3 regions of the Pseudarthrobacter sp. H2 genome follow, and region 3 is predicted to be linked to each of the others. Evidence: predicted binding sites of a transcription regulator. Region 3 holds the regulator's gene; each other region holds the start of a gene.

Region 1 (9,443 bases), 1.7 Mb from region 3:
GCCTGCCGTGGCAGCCTGCCTGAACGCCGGTCCCGGCGAGGGCTACGACCGGGGGCTGCTGATCATCCTCGACGGTGCCGGGGCAATGCCGGCTACCGGGAGCGCGGCTGCCCGCGCCTCCCTGCGCGCATCGGCCGCCTCCCATGGCTGGCAGGTGATCGATTGTTCAGCGGGAGCGCGCCCCGCGGGAACGCACCCCGTGCCGGACGCGAGCATCGTTCTTGACGGGCGCACCGCCCGGCTCTCCACCGGCCGCGACGAGTCCAGCTTCGTTCCTGACCTGGTCCCCCCGCTGGTCTTTGACCGCTGCTGCCGCCGGCTCGGATCAGCCGGGCGCGCCGTCGACGCTCCCCCGCCGGCCATCCCCGGCGCCTGCGCCCTGGGCGAAGTCCTTCCGCTCTCGGCTGCCGGCATTTCCCGCCGCTGGGCAAACGCCCGCCGCACACCCGGGCTTCCTGTTCCTGTCGGCACCGGCCGATCAGGACCCCTGATCATCGACCTCCAGACGGACGGTCCCCATATCCTGGTTGCCGGCACCACCGGCTCCGGGAAATCGGAATTCCTGCGGACGCTCACGGCAGGCCTGGCCGCCAGCTACCCGCCGGACCGCATCAACCTGCTCTTCATCGATTTCAAGGGCGGCTCGGGCCTCGGGCCGTTGACCGGGCTGCCGCACTGCGTCGGGATGCTCACGGATCTGGGAACGGATGAGGTGGAACGTACCCTGGTCTCCCTGCGCGCCGAAATGCGGCGCCGCGAGGAGCAGCTCGCCGCCGCACAGGCCCCCGACCTCACGGCGTACGAGGCCGTGGATCCCCCGCTGCCCGCCCTCCCCCACCTCATCCTGGTCATCGACGAATTCAGGATGCTGGTCGAGGAAGCGCCGGCCGCATTGTCCGAACTCATGAGGGTAGCGGCGATCGGGCGCTCATTGGGGATACACCTGATCATGGCGACCCAGCGCCCGCAGGGTTCGATCACCGCCGATATCCGGGCCAATGTCACCAGCCGCGTCGCCCTGAGAGTCCAGTCAGACCTCGAATCCCTGGACATCATGGATTCCAGGCTCGCCGCAGCCATCCCCAGAGCCAGACCCGGCCGCGCCTTCCTGGTCCGGGGTACAGAGGCGCCGGAGGAGTTTCAGACGGCCACGCTCGCCCCCGCCCCGCCGCGCCCGGACGGAGGCACGGTGAGGGTATTCCCGGTCCGGGAATACCTCGCGCATCCGCAGACCGGCGCGGTGGCCGATGAGGACACCCCGGGCGCCGAGGACGCCACGCCGGCTCCGGCGCACGCGGCTGCGCCGCTGGTCGAGGAGCTGTCCCTGCTGTGGGCGGCGCTGGACGGCATCCCGCCACGCCGTCCGGTGGCGGACCCGCTCCCCCCAGTGCTGCCGTTTCCCCCGGCCGCCTCGGACTCGGACGCCGCGCTCCCGGACGCGCCCGCCGGGACTGCAGGCCACGGTGCGGCCCGGCAGGGTACAGTCCGGCCGGGTGCGCCCCGGCAGGGTGCGGTCCGGCAGGGTGCGGTCCGGCTCGGATGGGTGGATATTCCGGAAGAACAACGGGTCGCCGAGCTGCGCTGGCATCCGGCCGGACACGGACACCTTGGCCTGATCGGCGGCGCCGCAGGAACTGGCGACGCCGCCGTGGCGCTGGCAGTGGATCAGCTGCTGGCCGGGGAGGACGGCCCCCACCTCTATCTCCTCGACGCCGGCGGTGCCTTCAGCGCGGCAGCAACCTCGGCGAGAGTGGGAGCTGTAGCAGGCCTGCACGAACTCCGCCGGGCAGCGCGGGTGCTGGAACGCATTGCGGAAGAAGTGACCCGGAGACTGGGCACCCCCGCACCCGATGACCCGCCGCCCCTGGTCCTCGTCATCAGCGGCTGGGGATCGTGGGCGTCAGCAATCCGCTCCGGCCCCCAGGCCTGGGCCGAGGACCTTCTCCACGACATCGTCCGGGACGGCCCGAAGGCCGGGGTCACTGTCCTCGTCTCCGGCGAGCGCGAACTGGCGACCGCCCGGTTTTTCGGGGCCATCCCCAACCGGGTCTACTTCCCCGCCGGCACCACCGAAGAAAGCCGGCTGGCGTGGCCGCGGCTGCCGGCGCTGGAGGCCGGTTCCCGGCCGCGTTGCCGTTTTCGGCGCCTTCGTGACGGACCGTTTGTCCGGGGGCCACGGCTGCCAGCTGTTCGAACGGCCCGCGCCGGCCGGCCGGAACGTCACCGGACCGTCCACAGACGGCAGCGCCCTGTCCAGCCGGCCTTTCCGGGTCGAAGCCCTGCCCCCGCTGGTTACCGTCACCGAGGTCCTCGCCCGGCTCAAGCCGGACCCCGGACCCAGCCGTCGTGCGTTGCGCACGGGCCGCTCAGTAGCACCGGGAGGCGACCCTCCCGCGCGGTATGCCGCAAACATACCGCTGCGCATCGGGGTCGGCGGAGATGAACTGCAGCCATTCACCGTTCCCCTGCCCGGTGGCTGCGTCCTTGCCGTCCTCGGCGGGCCGGCCTCGGGCAAGAGCACCCTGCTGGCAGCCCTCCCCGGCCTTAATCCGTCCCCCCGGGACTGGCTGGCGCCGGGCCTGGGGTCAGACCCGGCCACGTTCTGGGCGGACACCCTGGCCCGGGCCCTGGCCGGCGAGGTAGCCCGGGACGCGATCCTCATGGCCGATGATGTTGACCTGCAGCCGGCCGAAACCAACAGGCGGCTGCACGAACTGAACGGCCTGGGCTGGACCGTGATCATGACGGCGGGCTTCGGTCCGGCCCTTCAGCAGCGGGTGCCCCTCGCGCTCGGCGCCCGCAGCCTGGGAAAGGGGATCCTGATTTGTCCGCGCAGCCTCACGGACGGAGACCTCTTCGGAGTACGGTTCGAACCGGAGCACGGCCCTCCGCCGGGGCGTGCCGTCGTGATCTCGGACGGTCGCGCCGCAGCGGTTCAACTGGCGTCGGCGTAGGCGTCCGGAACCTCTGCCCGGCGGGCCTTCGATGACTCCGCTACAGGGCCGGCGGCGCGCCGCCAGCCCTGGAAGCGAAGGCAATGACGCGTTTGTCGAACAGCAGCACTATCGCCGCGGCGGCCGGCAGGAGCATGGCCAGCCCCGCCAGGGGGTACCCGCCGGTCAGGGTCGGGAAGCCGATCGTGAGTGCGAAGAGTTGGGCCACGAGGGCGCCGGCCCTGGGCCAGCGGTAGCCCCGGAAGAGGAAGCGGGCCACGGCGATGAGCCAGGCGGCAAACGCCAGCAGCAGCCCCAAAGTGAAAACGGCGCCCCAGAACGAGAGCACCGGAGCCCCTGTCAGGAGCTGGATTCCGTACCAGAGAGCCGCGGCCAGCAGTGCTGCTGCTTCAAGGGAAACAATGATGGAAATGACCAGGACGCCGGCGGGCCGGGCGGCTCCCTCGGCGGGCGGACCGCCGCCGGGTACTCCCGCCGGCACGCCGGGGGGCACATCTGCCGCTTTGTCCCCGGGCACACCGGGGGCCCCGTCCGCGGAATCGCCGGCGGAATCATCGGCAGGATCGGAGGCGCTCACCGGGGGTCTTGACACACTGGCACCCTACCGGACATAGTCGACTAAATGTGCGGCCGCGGCCACTCAATGTGATGCATCGCTCACGATCCCACGGCATCTTGCAGTCAATTACCCCTTGTTTACGAGGCGTTAACATGACACGCTTAATCCAGATGACCGAGGGGGCCCGAAGGCCCCCTTTCTTATGAAGCCTTTAGTGAATAATTTCACAAAGGCATTTAACGCGTTCCCACGAAATGGAGTGACACATCAGCATGGATTGGCGTAACCGCGCAGCGTGCCTTGACAAGGACCCGGAGCTGTTTTTCCCCGTAGGCAACACCGGTCCCGCGCTCCTGCAGATCGAAGAAGCAAAAAGCGTCTGCCGGCGCTGCCCCGTCATTGACACGTGCCTCCAATGGGCCCTCGAATCCGGCCAGGACGCCGGCGTCTGGGGCGGCATGAGCGAGGACGAGCGCCGTGCGCTCAAGCGCCGCGCAGCACGGGCCCGCCGCGCCTCCTGATCCTCTCGGGGACAAGGCTCGAGCGGCCAACGCCCGTTCGGCTTCGGCAGTATGCAGCAATGGCCGCAGACCATCTGGTCCGCGGCCATTGCCCGTTAATAAGACAAACCCCCTCCTGGCGTCAGCCGGTGCCCGAGTCGCGCGGCATCACCGACCAGCTTCATCATATTGTCGGTGCCTCCTGATGTACTGAGTGTGTGGACAGCAGAACAGCGTGGAGTGCCGGAAGCAGGGAGGCCCTGGCGGCCGTCGCCGCGTCCGCTGCTGTGCTTGCCGCCTTCGCCGGCGCGGACCGCCCGGCTCCGCCCGGCGCAGACCCCCTCCGGAACGCCGACCCGCTGCGGGATCTGGCGGACGATTGCCTGGACGGACTCGCCACTGTGGCCCGGCTGGAAGCCCGGACCGCGGCGCTGAAGGTGAGGCTGGCCGCGGAATACGTGCAGGCGGCCAGGGCCCTGGCCTCCCCGGCGGCGTCCCCGCAGGAACGCACCGCCCAGGAGATGGCCGTGGTCGCCGAGGTCGCCTGCGTCCTGACCGTCAGCGAACGGACCGCCGGAGCCCTCCTGTCCGAATGCCGGGCACTGACCACGGCGCTGCCGCCGACCCTGACGGCCCTTCAGGCCGGGACGATCTCCTGGCAGCACGCCCGGATCATCGTCGAGGAAACCACCAGCCTGGATCCCGCCGGAACGGCCGCGCTGGAATCCCACTTCCTGGACCCCGACGCCTCGAACCCCGCCCGCGGGTGCCAGGCCGGGGAACTCGTCCCGTCCCGGTTCCGGGCCAAGGCACGCACCTGGCGGGAACGCCACCACCCGGTCAGCATCGAAAAACGCCACACCAAAAGCGCCGAGGACCGCCGGGTCGACTACACCCCGGACCGGGACGGCATGGCCTGGCTCTCCGCCTACCTCCCGGCCGACACCGCCACAGGGATCCGGGAACGGACCACCGCCGCCGCCCGCGCCCTCCAAGGCCCCCACGAGGCCCGGACCCTCACCCAACTCCGCGCCGACATCACCGCCACCTGGCTCCTCACCAGCCACACCACCGGCACCGGCACCACCGGCGGAACGGCCGACGGCGGCACCGGCGCCGGCGGGTGCACGGCCGAGGGTGTCCCGTCCCCGAGGGCGCAGGTCCTGATCACCGTCCCGGTCCTGTCCCTCCTGGGCGCCACCGACGAACCAGCCACCCTGGACGGGTACGGGCCGATCCCGCCGTCCATGGCCCGCCGCCTGATCACCGACGGCGCCGACTCCTTTTACCGCGTCCTGACAGACCCCCGCGACGGCGCCCCGCTGGAAATCGGACGGAGCAGCTACCGCCTCACGAAAGCCCAGCGTCAATGGCTGCGCCTCCGCGACGGCAGATGCCCCTTCCCCGGCTGCAACAACCACTCCCTGGACAACGACGCAGACCACCTCCTGGCCTGGGCCGACGGAGGCACCACCGGCATCTCCAACCTCGGCCAACCCTGCCCCAGACACCACCGCCTCAAACACAACTCCGCCTGGAAACCAACCGGAGCCAGCAAGGACAACCCACCAGGGTGGACCTCCCCGTCAAGACGGCACTACCCCAGCGAACGCCAGGACTGGGAACCACCCCACTGGCCACACCACATCCTGACCACAGACACAGGCCCGGACCAAGGCCCGCCCGCAGACCCAGGACATTATCCGGACCCGCCGCCAACCGGGCACCCCTGCCAGGACCCCGGCCAGGATCCCGGACCGGAACTGCCCCCCGACCCCTTCCCCGAATGGCACTCCTTCACCGACTGGCACCAATTCCCCACCGCAGACACGGACGATCCGGGCCGGCCAGCGCCCCTCCACGACCCCTTCCCGGAATGCTGCCTGTTCCAATGAGACCGACCGGCCAGTTGGGGGCCGTTTCAGCGCGGTTATCCAACCAAGTTGGTGGCATGCTTCCTGCCGTTTGAGCGCTGGGCCGCGGAGGACAGGATCAACCGGGCCGCGAAAGCATCCGGTCATTGGGCTGGAATTTAGCTGTCCATACAAAAGGGTCGGCCCACTCGAAAGACTTGTTAATTCATGGTGTTAATTCATGGCCGTCTAACCACCGGCCGGAGAACGCCCGTTCAGCGGGTGGCCAGGCTCAGGACAATCTGGACTGCGGTTCCGTTGCCCTCCCGGGCCTTCCACGCAATGGTCCCGCCCAGCTCGCTGGTCACCAGCGTGCGGACAATCTGCAGCCCCAGCCCCTCCGTGTAGGGCGTTTCGGGGAGGCCCACGCCGTCGTCCTCCACCGTCACCGTGAGCAGCTCCTCGCCGGTTTCGCTTTCAGAGCGGTCGGCAATCAGCCAGACCGTGCCGGTCCGCCCTTCCAGCCCATGCTCGACGGCGTTGGTCACCAGTTCGTTGATGACCAGGGCCAGCGGGGTCGCGAAGTCGCTCGGCAGTTCGCCGAACAGCCCCGAGCGCTGCGTCTTGACCTGCTGCGAGGGCGAGGCAACTTCGGCTGAGAGCCGGAACTGCCGCCCGATCAGCTCGTCGAAGTCGACGCTCTGCGCCAGCCCCTGGGACAGCGTCTCGTGCACCAGCGCGATGGTCGCCACGCGCCGCATGGCCTGCTCGAGCCCCTGCTTCGCCTCGTCGCTGACCATGCGGCGTGACTGCATGCGCAGCAGGGCCGCGACGGTCTGCAGGTTGTTCTTGACGCGGTGGTGGATCTCGCGGATCGTGGCGTCCTTCGTGACAAGTTCCATTTCCCGGCGCCGCAGCTCGGAGACGTCGCGGCAGAGGACAAGCGCCCCGAACCGCTGCTGCTCGTCGCGCAAGGGAATCGCCCGCAGGGACAGACTGACCCCGCGGGATTCGATCTCGCTCCGCCACGGCATCCGGCCGGTGACCACGAGGGGCAGCGTTTCGTCCACCATGCGCCGGTCCTTCAGGAGCCCGGCGGTCACTTCGGCCAGGGACCTGCCCTCGAGGGACTCGCCGTCGCCGAGGCGGCGGAAGGCAGAAACGCCGTTGGGGCTCGCATACTGGACGATCCCCTCGGCGTCGAGCCTGATCAGGCCGTCACCCACGCGCGGCGCGCCGCGGCGCGACCCCGTGGGCGAGGCGAAGTCGGGCCACAGCCCGAGCGTGCCCATGCGCAGCAGATCATAGGCACACTGCCGGTAGGTGAGCTCGAGCCGTGACGGCATCCGCGAGCTGGAGAGATCCATGTGGGAGGTCACGATTGCGAGCGTCCGGCCGTTGCGGACCATCGGCACGGCCTCCACCCGCAGGGCCATGTCGCTGCTCCAGTTGGTCTCGTTGGAGCGCTCGATCATGCGGCTCCCCCATGCCTTCTCGACCAGCGGCAACAGGTCCGACCTGATCCCCTCCCCCACGAAGTCGGCGTGGAACACCGTATGCGTGGTGGAGGGGCGGACGTGGGCCAGCGCCACGTAACCGAGCTCAGGGTGCGGAAACCACAGCGCCAGGTCGGCGAAGGCAAGGTCGGCGACCATCTGCCAGTCGCCGACCAGCAGGTGCAGCCACTCGGCATCCCCCGGCCCGAAATCAGCATGCTCCCTGATAGGGTCCGTAAAGATAGCCACAGCACCTCCATTTGCGACGCACGGCGGGCAGCGGGATGCCACCCTAGCGTCGGACGATTGACCTCAAGAGCCTCAATGCTACCGACAGCGAGGCCATGTCATCCGCTTCGAGGGCGTTGACCTCGTCGAACATGCTCTGGGCCCGGCCCAGCTGCTCGATGTTCTGGCCCTCCCACGCCAGCAGCCGTTCTTCGGCAGGCGACCCCGCGGGGGTCGACTCCAGCACCGCCGTCGTCATGTCCAGGACAGTGGAGTACAGGTCATCGCGGAGGGCCGCACGGGCCAGGGCCTGCCAGCGGTCCTTCCTCGGCAGCTTCGTGATGCGTTCGAGCAGGGAATCGGCATGGAAGCGGTTGAACACCGTGTAGTAGACATGGGCGATGTCTTCCACGGGCTCGGGGCTGACGCGGACGATCTTGGCGATATCCAGCAGCACGAAACTCTCGAACAGCTCCGCCCACCGGTGTGCCAGGTCTTCCGGCAGTTCCCAGCCCCGCGCCTTCTCGAGCCATGCGGCCACCCTGGCATGGTCGTCGCCACGCAGATAGTCCAGCAGCCGGGCCCGCATGGGGTCCATCAGCGGCTTGAACTCCGCCACGATCTCGGCGATCGGACGGGCGGTGTTGCCCTGGCTGAGCAGCCAGCGGACTGCCCGGTCCAGGAGCCGGCGGATGTCCAGGTGGACGGTGCTCCAGTGTTCGGTCGGGAACGACGCCGGCAGCTCGTTCAGTTCCGCGACCATGATGTCCAGCTCGTAGACCTCGCGGAGCGCCACGAAGGCCTTGGCGACGGCGGCCTCGGTGGCCGAGGTCTCCTCCATGGCCCGGAATGCGAAGGTGATGCCGCCCAGGTTGATCATGTCGTTGGCCACGACGGTCGCGATGATTTCCCGGCGCAGCGGGTGGGTGTCCAGCTCGGCGTCGAACCGTTCCCGCAGCTGCTTCGGGAAATAGTCCCGGAGCGTCGCGCGGAACCATGGGTCCTCGGCAAGGTCGCTGTCCCGCAGCGCGGTGGCAAGTTCGATCTTGGCGTAGGCCGCCAGCACCGACAGCTCGGGTGACGTCAGGCCCTGGCCCTGGTCCAGGCGCTCACGCAGCGTCTCGGTGCTGGGCAGCGCCTCGAGATCCCGCTTCAGGTCGGCTGACTTTTCCAGCCAGTCCATGAGCCGCTCATAGCTGGGGCTCCACTCGGATACGCGCATCCGGTCGTTGAGCAGCAGGATGTTCTGGTCGATGTTGTCCTCCAGCACCAGCCGGCCGACTTCGTCGGTCATCGATGCCAGGAAGTCCGCACGCTCGGCCGGGCCCAGTTTGCCCGCCGCCACCATCCGGTCGACGAAGATCTTGATGTTGACCTCATGGTCGGAGCAGTCCACGCCGGCCGAGTTGTCGATCGCATCGGTGTTGAGGATGACGCCCTGCAGCGCAGCCTCGATGCGCCCGCGCTGCGTCATGCCGAGGTTTCCGCCTTCACCGACGACCTTGACCCGGAGCTGGCGCCCGTCGACGCGGATGGAGTCATTGGCCTTGTCGCCGACCTCGGCATTGGATTCGGTGCCGGCCTTCACATAGGTGCCGATGCCGCCGTTGTAGAGCAGGTCGGCCGGGGCCAGCAGAATCGCGCGCAGCAGTTCGGGCGGGCTGAGCTGGGTGGTGCCGTCCGGCAGTCCCAGGGCAGCCCTGACCTGCTCCGAGACGGGGATGGTCTTCGCCTGGCGCGCGTACACGCCGCCGCCCGCGCTGATCAGTGACTTGTCGTAGTCATCCCAGGATGACCGGGGCAGCTCGAAGAGCCGCCGGCGCTCCGCGAAGGACACGGCCTCGTCCGGGGCC
Region 2 (9,443 bases), 2.3 Mb from region 3:
CTGGCTGGAGAACGTGAATTTCCACTGGTCATCCACCGCCCATACCCAGTCGTGGCTGGTGCTCAGCACCATGTCTATGAGTCGGGAGACATTCCTGGTACGGATTCTCTCCGAGCGGTGATTCCTGCGGAAACGCAGGGCAAGGAGGAGGGCCATGACGATCGGCATCAGGACCAGCGAGCCTGCCAGCATCTGGACGCCGGGATGGTCCAGTACCTCTGCCGGATCCAAGATCACGACTGCGCCGGCGGCCAGCGCGAAGACCACCTGGACAGTCAATACGCAAACTAAAACATCCCACACCCGCGGTGTGTTCGCTTCTCTATCTGTCATTCCCATGCCCCCTGCCTGGTTCACTGAGCCTACCCCGCCACCCCGCCACCCCGCCGGGTCCGCGCGCGGCGCGTAGGGTGCGGGGCGCCGCTGCCGCCGCACCGGTCCGCGGACGACGGCGCCGCGCGAGCCAGGGTGCTTTGGCCGCAGCGGTGGTGGCCAGCTCAAGCTCCGTGGCCAGTGCCGCCCGGATTTCCGCGACCATTTCCTTCCCGGCGGCATAGCCCTCCTCGGCAGTGGGCCGCGAAGAATTTCGTCAGGATCGAGACCGGCAACACCCGGATAATCGCGCCAGTACACGGTGCGCTCTTCGCCGGCCTCGTCCTTGACCACGGTGGTCCGTCCGACGGCATTTGTCATCACAAAGCGGGCCAGGCTGGCTGCGGGAACCGCCAGGACGGCCACCTGGACAACAACAATGGCCGCAATCCACCAGCGCGTGCGGGGGGCTCCGAGGGCCTGTCTCCTCGTCCATCCGCCCAGCCTACCTACACACGTTCCCGGGGGGACGCCGGGGGGCCCGCCGGTGAGGCTTTCGGCAGCCAATTCGCAGGCTCTTTCTGGCCCGCTCCGGCGTAAAATCTTCATCGTAGGAGGTGGAAAGATGACCCTAGTATTGAACAGTGCCACAACCGTTCTGCCCGTTGATGACAAAGAGCGCGCCCGCCGTTTCTACGCGGAAACTCTCGGACTCCCGCATCGTGGCGTGGCGGAAGATGGCAGCGAAATGTTCGGCAGCGACGGCGGCCCGATGCTGCAGTTGATGCCGGTGACGGATGGCAAGCACTCCGAGCACACCACCCTCAGCTTTGAGGTCCGCGACATCGAGCGGACCGTCGAGGAGATGGAAGCGAAGGGTGTGAGGTTCCAGGACTACGACCTCCCGGACCTCAAGACCGAGCACCACATCTGCACAACCGATTCGGAGAAGTGCGCCTGGTTCATGGACTCGGAGCACAACATCCTGTGCGTCCACGAGAACATCACCTCGCCGGCTGACTACCAGGTCTGACCGGATCTGCACCGGAATCTGATCGGCGGAAGTACCAGCGGATCGGCGGAAGTATCGAGGCGCCCCGGCTCAGCGGGGCGCCTTCCCGCTGTCTACGGCAGGGACCAGGGCGTCACGGGCCGGGCTTGGAGCACGCCGTCCACCGTCACGTCCACCCGCTCATTGAAGAAGCACACGAGGCCGTGGATCTGGGCGGCGTCGCGGAAGCGCCGGTCATAGCTCCACGCGACGTTCCTTCCGGTCTCCGGGCCGGGATACGTCCAGTAGCGGGCTTCGCCTTTATACGGGCACACGGTCCGCTTGCGGCTCGCCTCCATCAGGTCCAGGCGCACATCCCCGCGCGGGATGTAATAGCGGACCGGGAGCATCGTCTCGTAGAGGAGATGCGCGCCGTTCGTGCTGGCGAGCGTGACGCCGTCGAGCGCCACCTCCACCCTGACGGAGGAGGCCCGGATGTCCACGCGGTGGAACGGGTCGCGGGGGTGGCCGATGATCTCCTCGTCATCCTCCAGCCAGTCAAAGGCGCCGAAGTCCAGGACCACATACCCGGCAAGGTGCGGATCGTCCGGGCGGAACGCGGCGCGGGACGCCGTCGCCGACGCCGTCACGACGTCGAACTCCTCGCCGGCCGAGGTGTGCCGGCTGAAGCCGGTGCGGGGGTCCAACACGGGAGGTGCGTCCCGCACCATCTTGAACCCGAACTCGGGGACGTCGGCTTGTCGCTGGTCCGGCGCCGCGAGTTCCGCCCGCAGCTCGCCTTCCGGAACAGCAAAGATCGGGGTAATCCGCCGCGGCTCCCAGACCAGGAGTGCGTTGAGGGTGTCGACGACGGCGTTCCCGCCAAGGCTCGCCCGGACCCGCTTGGCGGTGGGCTGGTAACGGAGTTGCGAAAAGGTTCCGAAGAGGACATCGGATAGTTTCGTGGCCATGCATTCAGGGTGGCCTCCGCGCCCCCGCGCCGTCAATGGCCGTGCGGCACCGGGCGCTCCCTTGAATCCTGCAGGATTTTCCGGTGGCTGGGGCGTCCCGCGGGGCGCGTCGACCCGGGATCCGCGGGACATGCCCAGTGCTGGCCGTGACGAGTGGACATATCACCATCATGCCCAACGGCCGCGGGCAGCGGAGGGCATGTCCCGCGGGGGTGCAGCCTCAGCGGAGGGCATGTCCAATGGCGCGGCCGCCGGGAGGGGTCAGCGGGGGATGTGCAGGCCGTTGAACGCCATGGTGATGACGTCGTCGGCCAGCTTCTCCGGCGACAGCGACCCGCCCGGCTTGTACCACTCCACGATCGAGTTGATCATGCCGAACAGCAGACGCGTGACCGTGCGGGGGTCGATGTCCTGGCGCAGCGAGCCCTCGTCGCGGGCCGCGGAAATCAGGGCCGCGACCTTGTGGTCGAACTTGCGCCGGCGCTCCATGGCGTCCCGTTCAATCTCCGTGTTCCCGCGCAGGCGCAGCAGCAGCGTGACGAACGGCAGTCGGTCCACGAGGACCGCGATGGTTTCCCGGAGCACGAACTCCAGCCGGGCTTCGGCCGTGCCGGTGAGCGCCTCCGGCCGCTCCAGGACGGACTCGAGACCGCCGAGGGCCTGTTCAAGGGCAAGCTTCAACAGATCGCCCTTGGATGGCACATGGTGATAGATGGCGGACTTGGAGATGCCTAGGTTTTCGGCCAGGATGCCCATCGAGGTGGCGTCGTAACCGTGCCGGTTGAAGACGTCGACGGCGACGGTCAGCACCGACTTCTGGTCATAGCCGGGACGGCCGCGCTTCGTGGTTGCTGCTGTGGAGGGCATACCAGCTATTTTCTCACGAACGTTCGGTAAATCAGGTTAAGCTGGAAAAGCGGTGGGCCGCCGCGGGCGGCCCACCGCAGATTCCGGAGTTATCGTACCCGGATTTAGTTGGCGTTCTCTTCCAGGGTGAGGTCTCGGTCCCGTGTCTCCGGCGTCTTGACGGCCTGAACCAGGGAGATTCCCACGATGACCATCATGTAGACGGCAATCGGCCAGTAGGAGTTCGTGGCCCAGGCCAGCAGGGCTGAGCAGATTATCGGGGCGATACCGCCGCCGAAGATTGCCGAGAACTCGCGGGCGATAGCCACGCCTGCGTAGCGGTACTTGGAACCGAAGAGTTCCGCGTACATGGCCGACTGTGAGGCGATCCCGCCCTCCACGGCGAAGGTGAAGCCCACGGCGTAGACCAGGGCGATCAGCCACACGTTGCCTGTGCTGCTGAGCCAGAATGCCGGGAAGGAAAAGAGGAACAGGAAGGCCAGGATGAAGACGTTGACCGGCTTGCGGCCCCAGCGGTCCGTGGCGCGTCCGGCCAGCAGCGCCGCGGGGATGGCGAACAGTCCGCCCATGGCCAGCATCTGGGGGATGAGTGACTTCTCGATCTGCACCACGGAAATCAGGAACGTGCCCAGGAACGCCTGATAGATGTAGGAGTGCGCGTGCGTGCCCATGTTGATCAGGAAGACCTGGCGGAGCGGCCGGCGGCCCTTCTTCAGTACCTCGGCCACAGGGGAGGCGGCATCCATCTGCTCGCGCTTCAGTTCGGCGAAGACGGGGGATTCCTTCATGTTGCGGCGGATGAGGTAGGCGGCGACTGTCACGAGGGCGCTGGAGAGGAACACAAGCCGCCAGCCCCAGGATTCCAGGTCTGCCTTGGGCAGCAGTTGTACCAGGATCCACGCCAGGGAGCCGAACACGGACCCTACCGCTGCACCGGCCCACACCAGCGAGGTCATGGCTCCGCGCTTGCCCTTGGGCGCAAACTCAGCCAGGAGCACCACGGCGCTGGCCATTTCCGCGCCGGCGCCGAAGCCCTGGATGAACCGCAGCACGGTCAGGAGGATCGGGGCCAGGATGCCCACGCTTGCATACGTCGGCAGCAGCCCCATGGCGAATGTGGCGGTTCCCATGAGTGCCAGCGTGGCCACGAGGACGAATTTGCGGCCGATCTTGTCGCCGTACCGCGAGAAGAACAGGCCGCCCATCGGCCGTGCCACGAAGCCCACCGCATAGGCGCCGAAGCTGGCGATGAAGCCGACGGCGGGGGTGACGTTGGGGAAGAAGAGCGTGTTGAAGATGATGGCGGTGCCCACGCCGTAAACCACCATGTCGTAGTTCTCGAGCACGGTGCCGATGAAGCCGGCCCAACCGGCCCGGCGAAGTTCCGTCTTCGGAACTTCCGGGTGGGGCGCTGTGGTGTGGAGGGGGGTCTCAGAAAGCGAGGGGGATTGCGTCATTGCTTGTCCTGTTCTGGATGACATGACCGACCGTTAGGTGGGCTGTCCATCCAGAATAGCGACTTGGATCACAGGTGGCAACCGGTTGCCCATTAATGGCAACCTGATGCCATCAGGCGATGGAGTCCGGAGCGGTGCAGGCTGGAGATCGCCAGGCGCGCCCCGGCCAGGACCAGGGTCCGCGCCGGATTCAGCCGCCGGGGCATGGTCACCGCAAAATTCAGGGTCAGGCCTTGGGACGCATGTCGTAGATCCGGCGCAGCTTGCCGTTGGAGCGCTCCAGCGAGCCCGGGTCCACGACGTCGACAGTGCAGGACGACCCGACGTGGATCTTGATCTGCTCGGTGAGGGTGCGGGCGGCTGCCGTGCTTCCCTCGGGGGTGACGGATTCGCGGCGCTCGATCCTGACGGTCAGCTGGTCCATCCGCTGGCCCTCGGGGCGGGTGAGCTCGAGCTGGAAGTGCGGGCTCAGCTCCGGGATGCGCAGCGCGATTTCCTCGATCTGCGAGGGGAACAGGTTCACGCCGCGCAGGATGATCATGTCGTCGCTGCGGCCGGTGATGCGGCCCATGCGGCGGTGCGCCGGGCGGGCGGTGCCGGGCAGCAGGCGGGTCAGGTCCTTGGTGCGGTACCGGATGATCGGCAGGGCTTCCTTGGTCAGCGAGGTGAAGACCAGTTCGCCGTGTTCGCCGTCGCCCAGCACCGAGTCCACGCCGACGGCGGGGTTGAACGCGTCGATGATTTCGGGGCGGAAGTGGTCCTCCCAGATGTGGCAGCCGTCCTGCGTTTCCACGGCCTCGCCGGCCACGCCCGGGCCCATGACCTCGGAGAGCCCGTAGATGTCACAGGCCTTGATGTTCATGGTCACCTCGAGCTCGTGGCGCATTTCCTCGGTCCACGGCTCGGCACCCAGGACGGCGTACTTCAGCGAGGTGGAAGCCGGGTCGATGCCCTGCTTGGCCATGGCGTCGGCGATGGTCAGCAGGTAGGTGGGGGTGGCCAGGATGGCGTCGGGCTTGAAGTCCTGGATGAGCGTGATCTGGCGTTCGGTCTGGCCGCCGGAGATCGGGATGACGGTGCAACCCAGGGCTTCGGCGCCGGCGTGGGCGCCCATCCCGCCGGTGAACAGGCCGTAGCCGTAGGCATTGTGGACCTTCATGCCCGGGCGGACGCCGGAGGCGCGCAGCGAGCGGGCCACGAGCTTGGCCCAGTCGGCCAGGTCCTTCTTGGTGTAGCCCACCACGGTGGCGCGGCCGGTGGTGCCGGAGCTGGCGTGGATGCGGGCCACCTCGTGCTGCGGCACGGCGAACATGCCGAAGGGGTACTCCAGGCGGAGGTCTTCCTTGGTGGTGAAGGGGAACTTGCCAAGGTCGGAGAGCTCGCGGAGGTCCGTGGGGTGGACCCCGGCCTCGTCGAACTTGCGCTTGTACAGGGGGACGCGGTCATAGGCGTACGCCAGGGTGTGCTGCAGGCGGCTGAGCTGCAGCGCCTCCAGCTCATCGCGGGAAATGGTTTCCTCGCGGTCCAGGACGGCATCACTGGGGGCGGCGACGGTTTCTTGGGTCATCTGGGGTTCCCTGTTTCTATTTCTTGGAGATGGTACGGCTGCGGCCGCGGAACTCGGCGATCAATTCGCCCGGGAGGATGTCTGCGGGGAGCTCGCCTGGGACGGTCGCGGCCGGAGCCGCGAGGGAGGCCGCCGGGCCAGCGGGGTCCGCGGCGTAGATCTGGACGTCGTAGAGCCCGCTGCGCCCCGTGCTCGCGCGGCGGTTGGCGACGGCGGTGAGCACCTGGCCGCGGAAGGCCGACTTCAGGAAGTTGATGTCGACGCCGGAAGCAACGGTGATGGAGTCTTCCTCGCCGGGCTGCGGCTTCGCCGGGTTGCAGGCGAGGGCGAACGCGGTGTCGCCGAAGGCGAAGATCATTCCGCCGTGGGCCATCCCGAAACCGTTCAGCATTTCCTGGCGGAGCGTCATGCGCAGGGTGGCATGCCCGTCGTCCAGTGCGAGCACTTCGATGCCCATCCATTCGGAGGCATAGTCGTCCTGCAGGATGGGGTGGGTGCCACCGGAAATGCTCACTTCAGCCATGCGTCATTGCCTCCAGCTTTATTTACCGAATGTTCATTAGGTAATCCCATTTGGGTGCCTTCTGTCAAGACCCAGTGAGCCCTTCATCCCCAGCCGACTGGTGAAATGCCATCCTTACATCGACGTCGGGGACCCCGTCGAAGACCTGTCCTTGGCAGGGAACACACGGCCGGAATCCACGCCCCGGAAGTCCAGGGAGTCCCGTCTGTCGGCCCCAAGGCCGGGTCGGGTGTTCCGTAGTGGCGGCCCGCCGTGCGGGTGGTGGCACATCGATATCCAGTAGCGGCCACTCGTGACCGGGCCGGCTCCTCACCCTAGGTTGGACTCACCGGCACCTCTCTGCAGGCACAACCGGATGGAGTCCCGGCGTTCGGGCGGACAGAGATCCGGGCCGTACTGCCAACGCGAAAGGATGGACATCATGGGTATCAGCCTGAAATCAGCCACGGGTAAGCTCCGGGCCTTCACCTCATCTGTCGCCGCGGACGGCAGTTCCTTTGTCCCGGGGCCGCACGGGCGGATACCCGGATCAACCCCCTGGGCGGCGGAGGGGGACCAGCCGCGGGAACCAGTGCCGCGCCGGAACCGGGCCCGCATCGACCGGGCGCCAGTCCTGGACCGGTTCCGGATAGAGGAGTTGGCCGGGGAACTTCAATCGCGGACCAGTTTCCTTGAATTCGTGAACCTGTTTTTGGTCCTGCTCCCGCACCGGGTCGATTACGCTGTCAGCGCCCTGGACGGTGAGGACCGGGAAACGGCCTGCGCCGCCGTTCTGAGCCTGGCCTCGTCTGCCGCGATAACCGGTGGCCGCCGGCTCGAACTGGTTGCCTGTCTGATCGACGACGACCTCCATGCGGGCCGCGTGAACCGGGCACGGGAGACGGGCCGCCGTCTCGTCCCGGACGCCGCGGGCCTGGCATCAGCCCTCGCCCCCTTGGTTGCGGGCACCTTGGCTGCGGGCAGCCGAACCACTTAGGCGCCCGTCTGGACGGTGGAAACACCGAAGAATAGTGGCTTCCCCGGGCCGGCCACGCCGGCCACGGCGCAGGCCGGGGAAGACACCCCGCTGACCAAGGCCCTGGCCACCCGGGCAGCAGGCTCCTCCACGGGTGAACCACCCGGCCGGACAAGTGAAAGCCCGGACAAGTGAAAGCCCGGACAAGTGAAAGTATGGTGGGACGGAGCAGCAACACATCACTACAAAGGGCGGCCATGGCCAAGGGAATCTACGTCAGCGCGACCACGCCGGGCTCCGGCAAGTCGCTCATCGCCCTGGGCCTGGCGGACATGCTCCACCGGCATGCGGACCGGATCGGCTTCTTCAAGCCGGTGGTCACGGGCCCCGACGCCGCCTCCGATCCCATGGTGGCGCTGATGAAGGCCCGGTTCGGGCTCGAGGAGGACCGTTGCCGCGGCGGGCTGACCTTCGCCGAGGTCCGCGGGCTGCTGGCCGAGGGAAAGCGCGAGGAAATCGACGCCCGCTGCGTGGAGATCTTCGCCGAGATCGCCCGGCACTGCGACGTCGTGATCGTGGAGGGGACCGACCTCACCGGCCAGGACGCCGCCGTCGAGTTCGACCTCAACGCCCGGCTGGCGAACAACCTGGCGGTCCCTGTCGTCGCCGTCGTGGGGGCGAAGGGGCGCACCGTGGCGGAGGCCGCCGACGCCGTCGAGGTGGCCCGCAAGGAGCTCCTCGCTGCACGCTGCACGCTCCTGGCCATCATGGTCAACCGTGCGGATCCGGCGGACCTGGAGGGCATCGCGGCCGCGGTCCGGCCCGGCGCGACCGGCCGGCCGGTCTACGTCCTGCCGGAACTGGAGGAGATCGCGCGGCCGACGACGGGCGAGGTGGCCTCCGCCCTGGCCCTGGGCCAGGTGGCCGGGCTGCCCGATCTGGAGCGCGATGTGCGCTCGGTCAGGGTGGCCGCCATGAGCGTCGCCAACTTCCTGGGCGTGCTCGACGACGGCGCGCTGGTGATCGTTCCAGGTGACCGCGCGGACGTGCTGGTCGCCTGCCTCGCCTCGTCCTGGTCGCCGGAGTTCCCGGTGCCCTCCGCGCTGATCCTCACCGGCGGCCTGGCCCCCGACGCCAACATCTATTCGCTGCTCGCACAGGCCCCGTTTCCGGTCTTTGCCGCCACCGAGGACACCTACGCCACGGCCCAGCGGGTCTCCGAGGTGCGCAGCGAGATCTGGTCCGGCCACCGGCGGAAGGTGGCCTCGGCCGTGGGCCTGTGGTCCAGGCGCGTGGACGAGGCGGAACTGCTGGAGCGGCTGCACCTGCCGCGGCCGGAGCGGATGACGCCGCTGCGGTTCCTGCATGAGCTGATCGAGCGGGCCCGCTCGCAGCGCCGGCACATCGTGCTGCCGGAAGGGAAGGACATCCGGATCCTGCGGGCCGCGGAAATCCTGCGCCGCCGCGACGTCTGCGAGCTCACGGTACTGGGCCGCGAGGCCGACGTCCGCGAGGTCGCCTCCACCCAGGGCATCGACCTTTCCGGGATCCGGATCGTGGACCCGGCCACCTCGGAACTCCGCCACGGCTTCGCGCAGAAGTATGCGGAGCTGCGGGCACACAAGGGCGTGGACCTGGCCAGGGCCCTCGAGGTGATGCAGGACGAGAGCTATTTCGGCACCATGATGGTCCAGCTCGGCGTGGTGGACGGGATGGTCTCCGGCGCCGCGCACACCACGGCGCACACCATCCGGCCGGCGCTGGAATTCGTGAAGACCCGGCCGGGCGTCACGATCGTGT
Region 3 (9,443 bases):
CGGCACGGGAAAGTCCCTGGCGTACCTGATTCCGCTGATCGCCCACTCGCTCGTCAGCGACAAGCCCACCCTGGTTTCCACCGCAACCCTGGCCCTGCAGACCCAGATCGTGGGCCGCGACCTGCCCCGGCTGCTCAAGACCATCACCCCCGCCCTCGAACGTCCCGTCAAGGTCGCGCTCGTCAAGGGCCGCTCCAACTACGTCTGCCGGCACAAGCTCGAGGGCGGGTTCCCGTCCGAGGAGCCCTCCGAAGGCCAGCTGTTCTCCCTCGGCGAGGACACGTCCGTGCCGCACTTCGCGGCGGCCCTGGGCGGCCCGTCCTCCCAGCTGGGAAAGGAAATCGTCCGGCTGCGCGAATGGGCCGAGGACACGGCCACGGGGGACCGGGACGAACTCGTGCCCGGTGTCACGGACCGGGCCTGGCGGCAGGTCTCCGTCACCTCGATGGAATGCCTCGGCGCGCAGAAGTGCCCGCTCGCGGCCGAATGCTTCAGCGAACTGGCCCGGCAGAACGCCGCCGACGCCGACGTCGTCGTCACCAACCATGCCATGCTCGCCGTCAGCGCCTTCGAAGGCCTGGCCGTGCTCCCGGACTACGATGTCGTGGTCGTGGACGAGGCCCACGAGCTCCAGGACCGGGTCACGGGCGCCGTGTCCGGCCAGCTTTCCGTGGCCATGGTGCACGCCGCCGCCTCCGGCGCCCGCAAGCACACCGGCATCACCGTGGACGCGCTGAACAACGCGGCCGCCCACCTCGAACTGGCCATCGAAGGCGCGCCCAGCGGCCTCCTGCCCAACGGGCTCAACAGCGAACAGCTGGACTGCGTCGACCAGTTGCGCGATGCCTGCCGCGCGGCCCTCTCCGATTCCAAGGGGGACAGCGCCAGCACGCCCGACGGCGGCCGCCAGCTCGCGCGCTCGCGCCTCATGGTCATCCTGGAACTCTGCGAGCGGCTCCTGGCCGCCCGCGAAAACCGCGAGGTCGTGTGGTTCTCCCGCAACAGCACCTTCGACCCGGCACAGGGATACTCCCCGCCGGACGAGAGCGCACCGGCGCTGATCAACGTGGCACCGCTCAGCGTGGCCGGGCGGCTGCGGGAAGGGCTGTTCGCGGACCACACCGTCATCCTGACCTCTGCGACGCTGGCGATCGGCTCCGCTTTCGAACCGACTGCCGGAGGCCTCGGACTGGTGGGCCCCGGCGCGCCCAGCTGGACCGGCGTCGACGTCGGTTCCCCCTTCGACTATCCGAAGCAGGGCATCCTCTATGTCGCCAAGCACCTGCCCAAACCCGGCCGCGGGGCTTCGCCGGAAGCCCTCGACGAGCTCGAGCGCCTGATCCGGGCCTCCGGCGGCGGAGCGCTGTGCCTCTTCTCCTCGCGGCGCGCCGCGGAGGACGCGGCCGAGGCAATGCGGCCCCGGCTGGACATGGACATCCTGTGCCAGGGTGATTCGACCATGACCGGGCTCGTGCGGCAGTTCGGCGAGGAGCCGGACACCTGCCTGTTCGGCACGATGTCCCTCTGGCAGGGTGTCGACGTACCCGGCGACTCCTGCCGGCTCGTGGTCATCGACCGGATTCCCTTCCCCCGGCCGGATGATCCGCTGATGACCGCCCGCTCACGGGCCGTTGCCCAATCCGGCGGCAACGGTTTCATGTCCGTGTCGGCCACCCATGCCGCGATCCGGCTCGCCCAGGGGGCCGGCCGGCTGATCCGTTCGACGACGGACAAGGGCGTGGTGGCGGTGCTGGATTCGCGGCTCTCCACCGAACGCTACGGAGCCTTCCTCCGCGCCGCCTTGCCGCCGTTCTGGCCGACGACCGACCCTGCGGTTGCCCTGGCGGCCCTGGAACGGCTGTCGAAGGAGTCCCGGCAGGCTGCCACGTAGGCGCAGGCGGCCGGCGGGCCGGCCGGGAACGGCCGGGAACGTTCGGCGGCGGCCTAGAGGGAGCGCAGGACCGAGACGACTTTGCCCATGATGACGGCGTGGTCGCCGAGGATGGGCTCGTACTGGGTGTTCTGCGGCAGCAGCCAGGTGTGGCCGTCGCGCTGGCGGAAGGTCTTGACCGTTGCCTCGTCATCCAGCAGCGCGGCAACGATTTCGCCGTTGAGGGCGTCACTCTGACGCCGGACAACGACCCAGTCGCCGTCGCAGATGGCGGCGTCGATCATCGAATCGCCGGCCACTTTCAGCATGAAGAGTTCGCCGTGGCCCACCAGTTGGCGCGGCAGCGGCATGACATCCTCCACGACCTGGTCGGCGAGGATGGGGCCGCCGGCGGCGATCCGCCCCACTAACGGCACCATGGCGGTGTCCGTGGCGCTGGCGAGCTCCGAAACGGACAGCCCTCCCACGGTCCGCAGGCCGCTGGATTTCGCCACACCGGAAATCCCGGTGGTCCCCTCGTCGAGGGTCAGCGGCATGAGCACCTCCATGGCGCGCGGACGCTTGGGATCGCGCCGGAGGTAACCGAGCTTCTCCAGCTGTGAGAGCTGGTGCGTGACGCTGGACAGGCTGGCGAGCCCGACGGTGTCGCCGATCTCGCGCATGGACGGCGGATATCCCTTGTCCGTCACGGACCGCTGGATGGTTTCCAGGATCTTCTTCTGCCGGACGGTGAGGCTTTTGGGTGCCCGGGCCGGCTGGGGACCCCGCTGGGTGGCCCTGCCGCCGGTGGCTTGTGCTGCCATGTTCGCCAACGCCTTTCCAATCCGCCCGGCCGCCGTTCCGCGGTGGCCGGGATCTTCCGGTCTGAATTGTCAGACCCTGCTGATCAACTACTGCTGATCAACGGCTGGGTTCAACTATTGGGTTCAACTGCTGCTGATCAAATACTGGGTTCAACTCCGGAAGAGCTTGTTCTGTCACTCAAACGTAGGCCAGCCGGACCGGATTTTCAAACATTTGTTCTAGCGAGTCTCGACAATGTTCGTCAATAAGTGCTAAAACAGAACCAGCAAAGTTCGAATATGTATTCGATTGGCTGAGGCCAAAGCAGAGGTAGACGTTCGGCAACACGTTCGAGGGCAGGCTGCCTGGCGGCAGCGGCACCGTATGGTCCAGGAGGGCTAAGTTCATGTCAGCATCAGGCGCGTTTCACGACACATTCGGCCAGTACGATCCATCCGAACAGGTTCGGTCCTTTGGCAGCCACGCTCCGGCGGCGCCGGCCGCTGCCCCCGGTGCCAGGCAGGCCCCGCTCCGGCTGACCCGCCGGGGCAGGTTCATCTTCTTCGGCCTTCCGCTTATCCTGCTGGCCGCCCTCATTCTCTCGTTCAGCGGGTTCCTCAACGCCCCCGCCAAGGCGGCGGACTCCGCATCCGAGCTGTCGCTGACGCCTACCGTGTCCGTGACGGTCCAGGCCGGGGACTCCCTGTGGGCCATCGCCGGGGCTGTCGCACCGGAGCGCGATCCCCGGGACGTCGTCGCGGACATCGTCCAGCTCAACAACCTTGACGCAGCGCGCGTCATCCCGGGCCAGCAGCTCTTCGTACCGTCCAAGTAGCCCGGCTCCCCAAGCATCGGCAGCCCCAAAAGACGGGGCCGGGGCGTCACAGTTTCAGGGCCCGCCGCGGCCTCACTTAAACTGTTGAGGTGACTGACCAGTTAGAGCGCCTCAACCGACTTCCCCTCCGGACCAATCTGCGCGGCCTGCGCCCGTACGGGGCGCCCCAGCTGGACGTCCCCATCCTGCTCAACGTCAACGAGAACACCCATGGTGTCCCGGCCGACGTCCAGGCGGCCATCTCCGAAGCCGTGACGGCAGCGGCAGTGGGCCTGAACCGGTATCCGGACCGCGAATTCACCGAGCTGCGCGAAGCGTTGGCGGAGTATCTCGGCCACGGACTGGGCGCGGAGAACATCTGGGCGGCCAACGGCTCCAACGAGGTGCTCCAGCAGATCCTCCAGGCCTTCGGCGGCCCGGGCCGCACTGCTCTGGGCTTCCCTCCCACATACTCCATGTACCCGCTGCTGGCCGCCGGCACGGACACGGAATACCTTGTGGGCGTGCGCGCCGGGGACTACGGTCTGAGCGCGGAATCGGCAGCACGCCAGGTGCGCGAACTCCAACCCAACGTCGTCTTCCTGTGCTCCCCGAACAACCCCACCGGCACCGGCCTTGGCGTCGACGTCGTGGAGGCCGTCTACGCCGCCGGTGAGGCCAGCCAGACCATCGTGATCGTTGACGAGGCCTACCACGAATTCGCCCACGACGGAACGCCCAGCGCGCTCACGCTGCTGCCGGGACGGGAGCGGCTCATCGTTTCCCGGACCATGAGCAAGGCCTTCGCCCTCGCCGGCGCGCGGCTGGGGTACATGGCCGCGGCACCCGAAGTGACCGACGCCCTGCGCCTGGTCCGCCTTCCGTACCACCTCTCGGCGATCACCCAGGCCACGGCCCTGGCCGCCCTGCACCACCGGGTGGCGCTCATGGCCGACGTCGAGGACATCAAGCGCCAGCGGGACCGGATCGTCTCCGAACTGCAGCGGATGGGCCTCAAGCCGGCCGCTTCCGATTCCAACTATGTCTTCTTCGGCGGCCTCGAGGACCCGCACGAGACCTGGCAGGGGCTGCTGGACGCGGGGGTGCTCATCCGTGATGTCGGCATTCCCGGCCACCTGCGCGTGACGGCCGGAACTGAGACGGAAACCACAGCGTTCCTCGAGGCCCTCGAACGCATCCTGACCGGCCGCGCAGCGCTGCAGGCCTAGACTTAAGCCTTGGACAGGACCACTGCCAGGCTGCCCAGCACCATGCCTTCTTCCAAAGGAAACACCCACATGAGCAACACCGGATCAACCGCTGCCGAGGGCCGCACCGCACGGATGGAACGGACCACCAGCGAGTCCTCCGTCCTGGTCGAGATCAACCTGGACGGCACCGGCGTTTCGGACATCAGCACCTCGGTGCCCTTCTACGACCACATGCTGACGGCACTGAGCAAGCACTCCCTGATCGATATGACGGTCAAGGCCACCGGCGACACCCACATCGACGTCCACCACACGGTCGAGGACGTCGCCATTACCTTCGGCGAGGTCCTGCGCACCGCCCTGGGCAACAAGGCCGGCATCCGCCGCTTCGGCGAGGCCACGGTGCCGCTGGACGAGGCCCTCGCCCACGCCGTCGTCGACGTCTCGGGCCGCCCCTACCTGGTGCACGCCGGCGAGCCGGCCGGCCAGGAATACCACCTGATCGGCGGCCACTTTACGGGCTCGCTGACCCGCCACGTCTTCGAGGCCATCACCCTGCACGCCGGCATCTGCCTGCACATGAACGTCACCGCCGGCCGGGACCCGCACCACATCGTCGAGGCCCAGTTCAAGGCCTTCGCCCGCGCCCTGCGCTCGGCCGTCGAGCCCGATCCCCGGGTCAAGGGCATCCCGTCCACGAAGGGCGCACTGTGACCGGCCCGGACATCCGGGACGGGGCCGTCATCAATCCCGAGGCCGGCCGGAAACCCGCGTCGCCCGAGGGCAAGCCCACCGTGACGGTGCTGGACTACGGCTCCGGCAACGTCCGCTCGGCCGTCCGCGCCCTGGAACGGGCGGGGGCCGAGGTCATCCTGAGCTCCAAACCGGAGGATGTCCTCAACGCCGACGGCCTCGTCGTCCCCGGCGTCGGCGCCTTCGAAACAGTCATGAACGAACTCAAGGCCGTCGACGCGATCCGGATGATCGGGCGCCGCGTCGCCGGCGGCCGGCCTGTGCTCGCGATCTGCGTGGGACTCCAGGTGCTCTTCGAGGCCGGCGTCGAACATGGCACCGAAGCCGAAGGCATGGGGGAGTGGCCCGGCAAAGTGGAGCTGCTGCCCGCCGACGTCGTCCCGCACATGGGCTGGAACACGGTCGCCGTCCCGGAAGGCTCCAGGCTCTTCGCCGGCGTCCAGAACGAACGCTTCTACTTCGTGCACTCCTACGGCGTCCAGCACTGGGACTTCGACGTGATCCAGCCGCGGATGGCGGCACCGCTCGTGACCTGGTCCGAGCACGGCGGCCCCTTCATCGCAGCCGTCGAAAACGGCCCGCTGTGCGCCACCCAGTTCCACCCGGAGAAGTCCGGCGACGCCGGTGCGCGGCTGCTGCGCAACTGGGTGGACAGCCTGCGCGGCCGCCCCCAGGCCGCCGAGGCCGCCGAGTCCGCTTCCGCCGGGTCCGCCGCCGCCGTGGCCACTTCCGCGGGCACGGGGCCCCACGCCACGCCCCCGGAACAGACCGCCTAGATGTGGTCCTTGGTGCTGATGGGCCTTGCCGGCCTGCTGGTCGGCGGGGCGCTGTCCTTCCGGCAGCAGAAGAGCCCCCTCTGGGTCCAGATCGTGTTCTATGTCCTGGCCGGAATGTCGCTTCTGGCCGCCTACCTCCTGACGCTGCCGGCCGCCTGACGGCCCCGCAGCGTTCCTGACCAACCGCCGCCACACCGAAGCTGAGGATCCACGATGACCACCGAAACCCCGCTGCCCGTACTTGAGCTGCTGCCCGCCGTCGACGTCGTCAACGGCCAGGCCGTCCGCCTCGTCCAGGGCGAAGCCGGCAGCGAGACAAGCTACGGCACCCCGCTGGACGCGGCCCTGAACTGGCAGCAGCAGGGCGCCGAATGGGTCCACCTCGTGGACCTCGACGCCGCCTTCGGCCGGGGCTCCAACGCGGAGCTGCTCCGCGAAGTGGTGGGCCGGCTGGACATCAAGGTGGAGCTCTCCGGCGGCCTGCGCGACGACGAATCGCTCGAGAAGGCCCTGGACCTCGGCGTCGCCCGGGTGAACCTGGGCACCGCGGCGCTGGAGAACCCGGAGTGGACCCGCCGCGCGATCGAGCGCTTCGGCGACCGGATCGCCGTCGGCCTCGACGTCCGCGGAACCACCCTGGCCGGCCGGGGCTGGACCAAGGAAGGCGGCGACCTCTGGGAGGTGCTGGGCCGCCTCGAGGAGGCCGGCTGCGCCCGCTACGTCGTCACCGATGTGACCAAGGACGGCACCCTGCAGGGCCCCAACGTCGAGCTGCTGCGCCGGATGGTCGAGAAGACCGGCAAGCCCGTCGTCGCGTCCGGCGGAATCTCCAGCCTGGCGGACCTCAAGGTGCTGCGTTCCCTCGTCCCGCTCGGCGTCGAAGGCGCGATCATCGGCAAGGCCCTCTACAACGGCAACTTCACCATGCCCGAGGCCCTCGACGTCGCCGGCCGCCGCTAAGCGGTCCGCAACAGTGGAGCATTTCCCGAAGGACGAGCAGGCAGCGCCAGGCGGCGGAGCCGCGCCAGGAAAAGCGGCGCGCCAGCTGCCCGGCCACATCGCGGCCGCGCTTGCCGGTGCGGGCGGCGCCACCGACTCCGCCGGCCAGCCCTGGGCCGGCCGCAGCCTCGCCGGCGACGATGCGGCGATCCACAATTTCGAGGACGACGACGGCGCCGCCGACCCCGGCTACCTTGCGGCCCTTGCGGCCCTGGCGGCAGGCGAAGGCGACGAAGCAGGGGTGGTGGCCTCCCTGGCCGCCGCCCGGGTCTTCGTGCCGATCCTCGCCCGGCTCGCCGAGGAGGGCGAAGGCGCCGTCGGGCTGCACGGTGACACCCTGCAGGCGGACAAGCAGGCCGACATGGCCCTCGTGACCCTCAAGGCCCCCGACGGCCGGACGGCCATGCCCCTCTTCACCTCCGCGGCCTCGCTCACGGCCTGGCACCCGGCGGCCCGGCCCGTCGCGGTGTACGCGGCCCGGGCGGCGCTGTCCGCCGTCGCCGAAGGCGCCGAACTGCTGGTGCTCGATCCGGGCTCGGAGTTCACGTTCGTGGTGCGGCGGCCCGCCGTCTGGGCGCTTGCCCAGCAGCGCCCGTGGACGCCGTCGTACGGTGATCCGGAGCTGGCGCGGTGGCTGGGTTCGGCCGCGGCTGGCTTTCCGGCCGTCCGCCGGGTAGAAATTCATCCAGGCGGCGGAGTTCCCTCGGCCGCCGCCGACGGAACGCTCCTTCCCGGCGGCGGGGCCGGGCCGGAGCTGAAGGTGGTGCTGTACCTTGAGGATGGACTCGACGCCGCCGGCGTCCAGTCGGTTGTGGCCGGCCTCAACAACGCCTGGACCCGGAATGAAATGTTTGCCGAGCGGGTTGACTCGATCGAGGTCAAGTTGCAGCGCGCGGCGCCATAGCTGGCGGTAAGCGGGGGACCCTGCCGGAAGCAGCAGCAGGCTGCCGCGGCAGAACCAAAGGATGTAGTCCGTGAACTTCGCGCTTTACCGGGAATTGCTGGCCGTGGGGCCCATCAGGCGGCTCCTGCTGGTGGGCATTATCGCCCGCATACCGCACGCGGCAGGCGGGGTGCTGCTGACCCTGCACATCGTCCTGACCCTGGGGCAGGGCTACGCCGCCGCCGCCGCCGGCGCCGCGGCCGCCGTCATGACCATCGGCATCGCCGTCGGGGCGCCCTGGCGCGGACGGCGGGTGGACACGGTGGGCCTGCGCAGGGCCCTGGTCCCGTCGGTCATTTCCGAGACCGTGATCTGGTCGATCGTCCCGCACGTGTCCTACGAACTGCTGCTGCCGCTGGTCTTCGTCGGCGGCCTGCTGACGCTGCCCATCTTCAGCGTGGTCCGCCAGTCCCTCGGCGTCCTGGCCACCGGCGAGCAGCGGCGCACCGCCTTCGCCCTCGACGCCATCACCACCGAGATGGTCTTCATGATCGGCCCCGCCGCGGGCGCCATCGTGGCCACCGCCGGATTCTCCGTCCTCGGACTCACCGTGATCGGCGTGGCGACCTCGGTGTCCGGGCTCTTCCTCATGTGGTTCAACCCGCCGACCCGCAGCGCCGTGCCGGCAGCAGGCCCTCTGGAAGGCACAGAGGTGGCCATTGTCGCCGCCGCGCCCGCCCACCTGCGGGAAGTGGCGTCCGGGCCCGCCCCGCTGGCCGCGTCCGCCGGGGAACGGCGGGAGCGCCGGTCCGGCCTGAGGCACAGGGTCCTGCACAGCTTCAGCTGGTTCACCGCCGCCGTGGCCGCCGTCTTCGCCGTTGCTGCCGGGGCCGGCATGATCCTCAGCGGCACCGACGTGGGGATCGTCGCAGCCCTCGAGGGCGGCAGCCACCAGGCCGAAATCGGCCTCGTCTTCCTCTTCTGGTGCGGGGCGTCGGTGGTGGGCGGCATCCTCTACGGCGCCATGCACCGGCCCGTCCCGCCGCTCCTGCTGCTGCTCGGCATGTCCGCCCTCACCATCCCGATGGCGTTCGCGGCGGACACCTGGACCCTCAGCCTGCTCTCGCTCCTGCCCGGGCTGCTGTGCGCGCCGGTGCTCTCGGCAGCCTCGGAGAAAGTGGCCGAACTGGTCGACGAACGCCGCCGGGGCGAGGCAATGGGCTGGTACGGATCCGCCCTCACCGGCGGGATCGCGCTGGGCGCCCCGCTGGCCGGCCTCTTCATCGACGTCGTCTCCCCTCCGGCCGGCTTCGTCGCCGTGGGAGCGGCCGGC

Evidence for each region. Region 3 encodes LexA, which represses DNA repair genes until DNA is damaged. Its sites were predicted from a motif close to TCGAACANNTGTTCGA; they were not measured.
Region 1: the regulator LexA is predicted to act here: its motif matches at 4,060-4,075, upstream of ACQCSZ_RS03985 (DUF222 domain-containing protein).
Region 2: the regulator LexA is predicted to act here: its motif matches at 6,826-6,841, upstream of ACQCSZ_RS01225 (hotdog fold thioesterase).

Annotation. Positions count from the first base shown of each region.
Region 1 covers NZ_CP189594.1:844,646-854,088, reverse strand. The annotation lists gene ACQCSZ_RS04005 (FtsK/SpoIIIE domain-containing protein) at 1-2,443, shown strand, start outside; gene ACQCSZ_RS04000 (hypothetical protein) at 2,352-2,954, shown strand; gene ACQCSZ_RS03995 (hypothetical protein) at 2,995-3,372, opposite strand; gene ACQCSZ_RS03990 (WhiB family transcriptional regulator) at 3,786-4,034, shown strand; gene ACQCSZ_RS03985 (DUF222 domain-containing protein) at 4,232-5,908, shown strand; gene ACQCSZ_RS03980 (sensor histidine kinase) at 6,142-7,611, opposite strand; gene ACQCSZ_RS03975 (NAD-glutamate dehydrogenase) at 7,655-9,443, opposite strand, start outside.
Region 2 covers NZ_CP189594.1:247,249-256,691, forward strand. The annotation lists gene ACQCSZ_RS01195 (sensor domain-containing phosphodiesterase) at 1-279, opposite strand, end outside; gene ACQCSZ_RS01200 (VOC family protein) at 938-1,345, shown strand; gene ACQCSZ_RS01205 (DUF427 domain-containing protein) at 1,438-2,274, opposite strand; gene ACQCSZ_RS01210 (TetR/AcrR family transcriptional regulator) at 2,536-3,141, opposite strand; gene ACQCSZ_RS01215 (MFS transporter) at 3,246-4,598, opposite strand; gene ACQCSZ_RS01220 (AMP-binding protein) at 4,825-6,165, opposite strand; gene ACQCSZ_RS01225 (hotdog fold thioesterase) at 6,182-6,688, opposite strand; gene ACQCSZ_RS01230 (hypothetical protein) at 7,110-7,664, shown strand; gene ACQCSZ_RS01235 (hypothetical protein) at 7,680-7,838, shown strand; gene pta (phosphate acetyltransferase) at 7,901-9,443, shown strand, end outside.
Region 3 covers NZ_CP189594.1:2,585,730-2,595,172, reverse strand. The annotation lists gene ACQCSZ_RS12255 (ATP-dependent DNA helicase) at 1-1,891, shown strand, start outside; gene lexA (transcriptional repressor LexA) at 1,945-2,694, opposite strand; gene ACQCSZ_RS12245 (hypothetical protein) at 2,873-3,082, opposite strand; gene ACQCSZ_RS12240 (LysM peptidoglycan-binding domain-containing protein) at 3,081-3,509, shown strand; gene ACQCSZ_RS12235 (histidinol-phosphate transaminase) at 3,599-4,717, shown strand; gene hisB (imidazoleglycerol-phosphate dehydratase HisB) at 4,787-5,413, shown strand; gene hisH (imidazole glycerol phosphate synthase subunit HisH) at 5,410-6,228, shown strand; gene ACQCSZ_RS12220 (hypothetical protein) at 6,229-6,387, shown strand; gene priA (bifunctional 1-(5-phosphoribosyl)-5-((5-phosphoribosylamino)methylideneamino)imidazole-4-carboxamide isomerase/phosphoribosylanthranilate isomerase PriA) at 6,442-7,188, shown strand; gene ACQCSZ_RS12210 (SseB family protein) at 7,202-8,131, shown strand; gene ACQCSZ_RS12205 (MFS transporter) at 8,202-9,443, shown strand, end outside.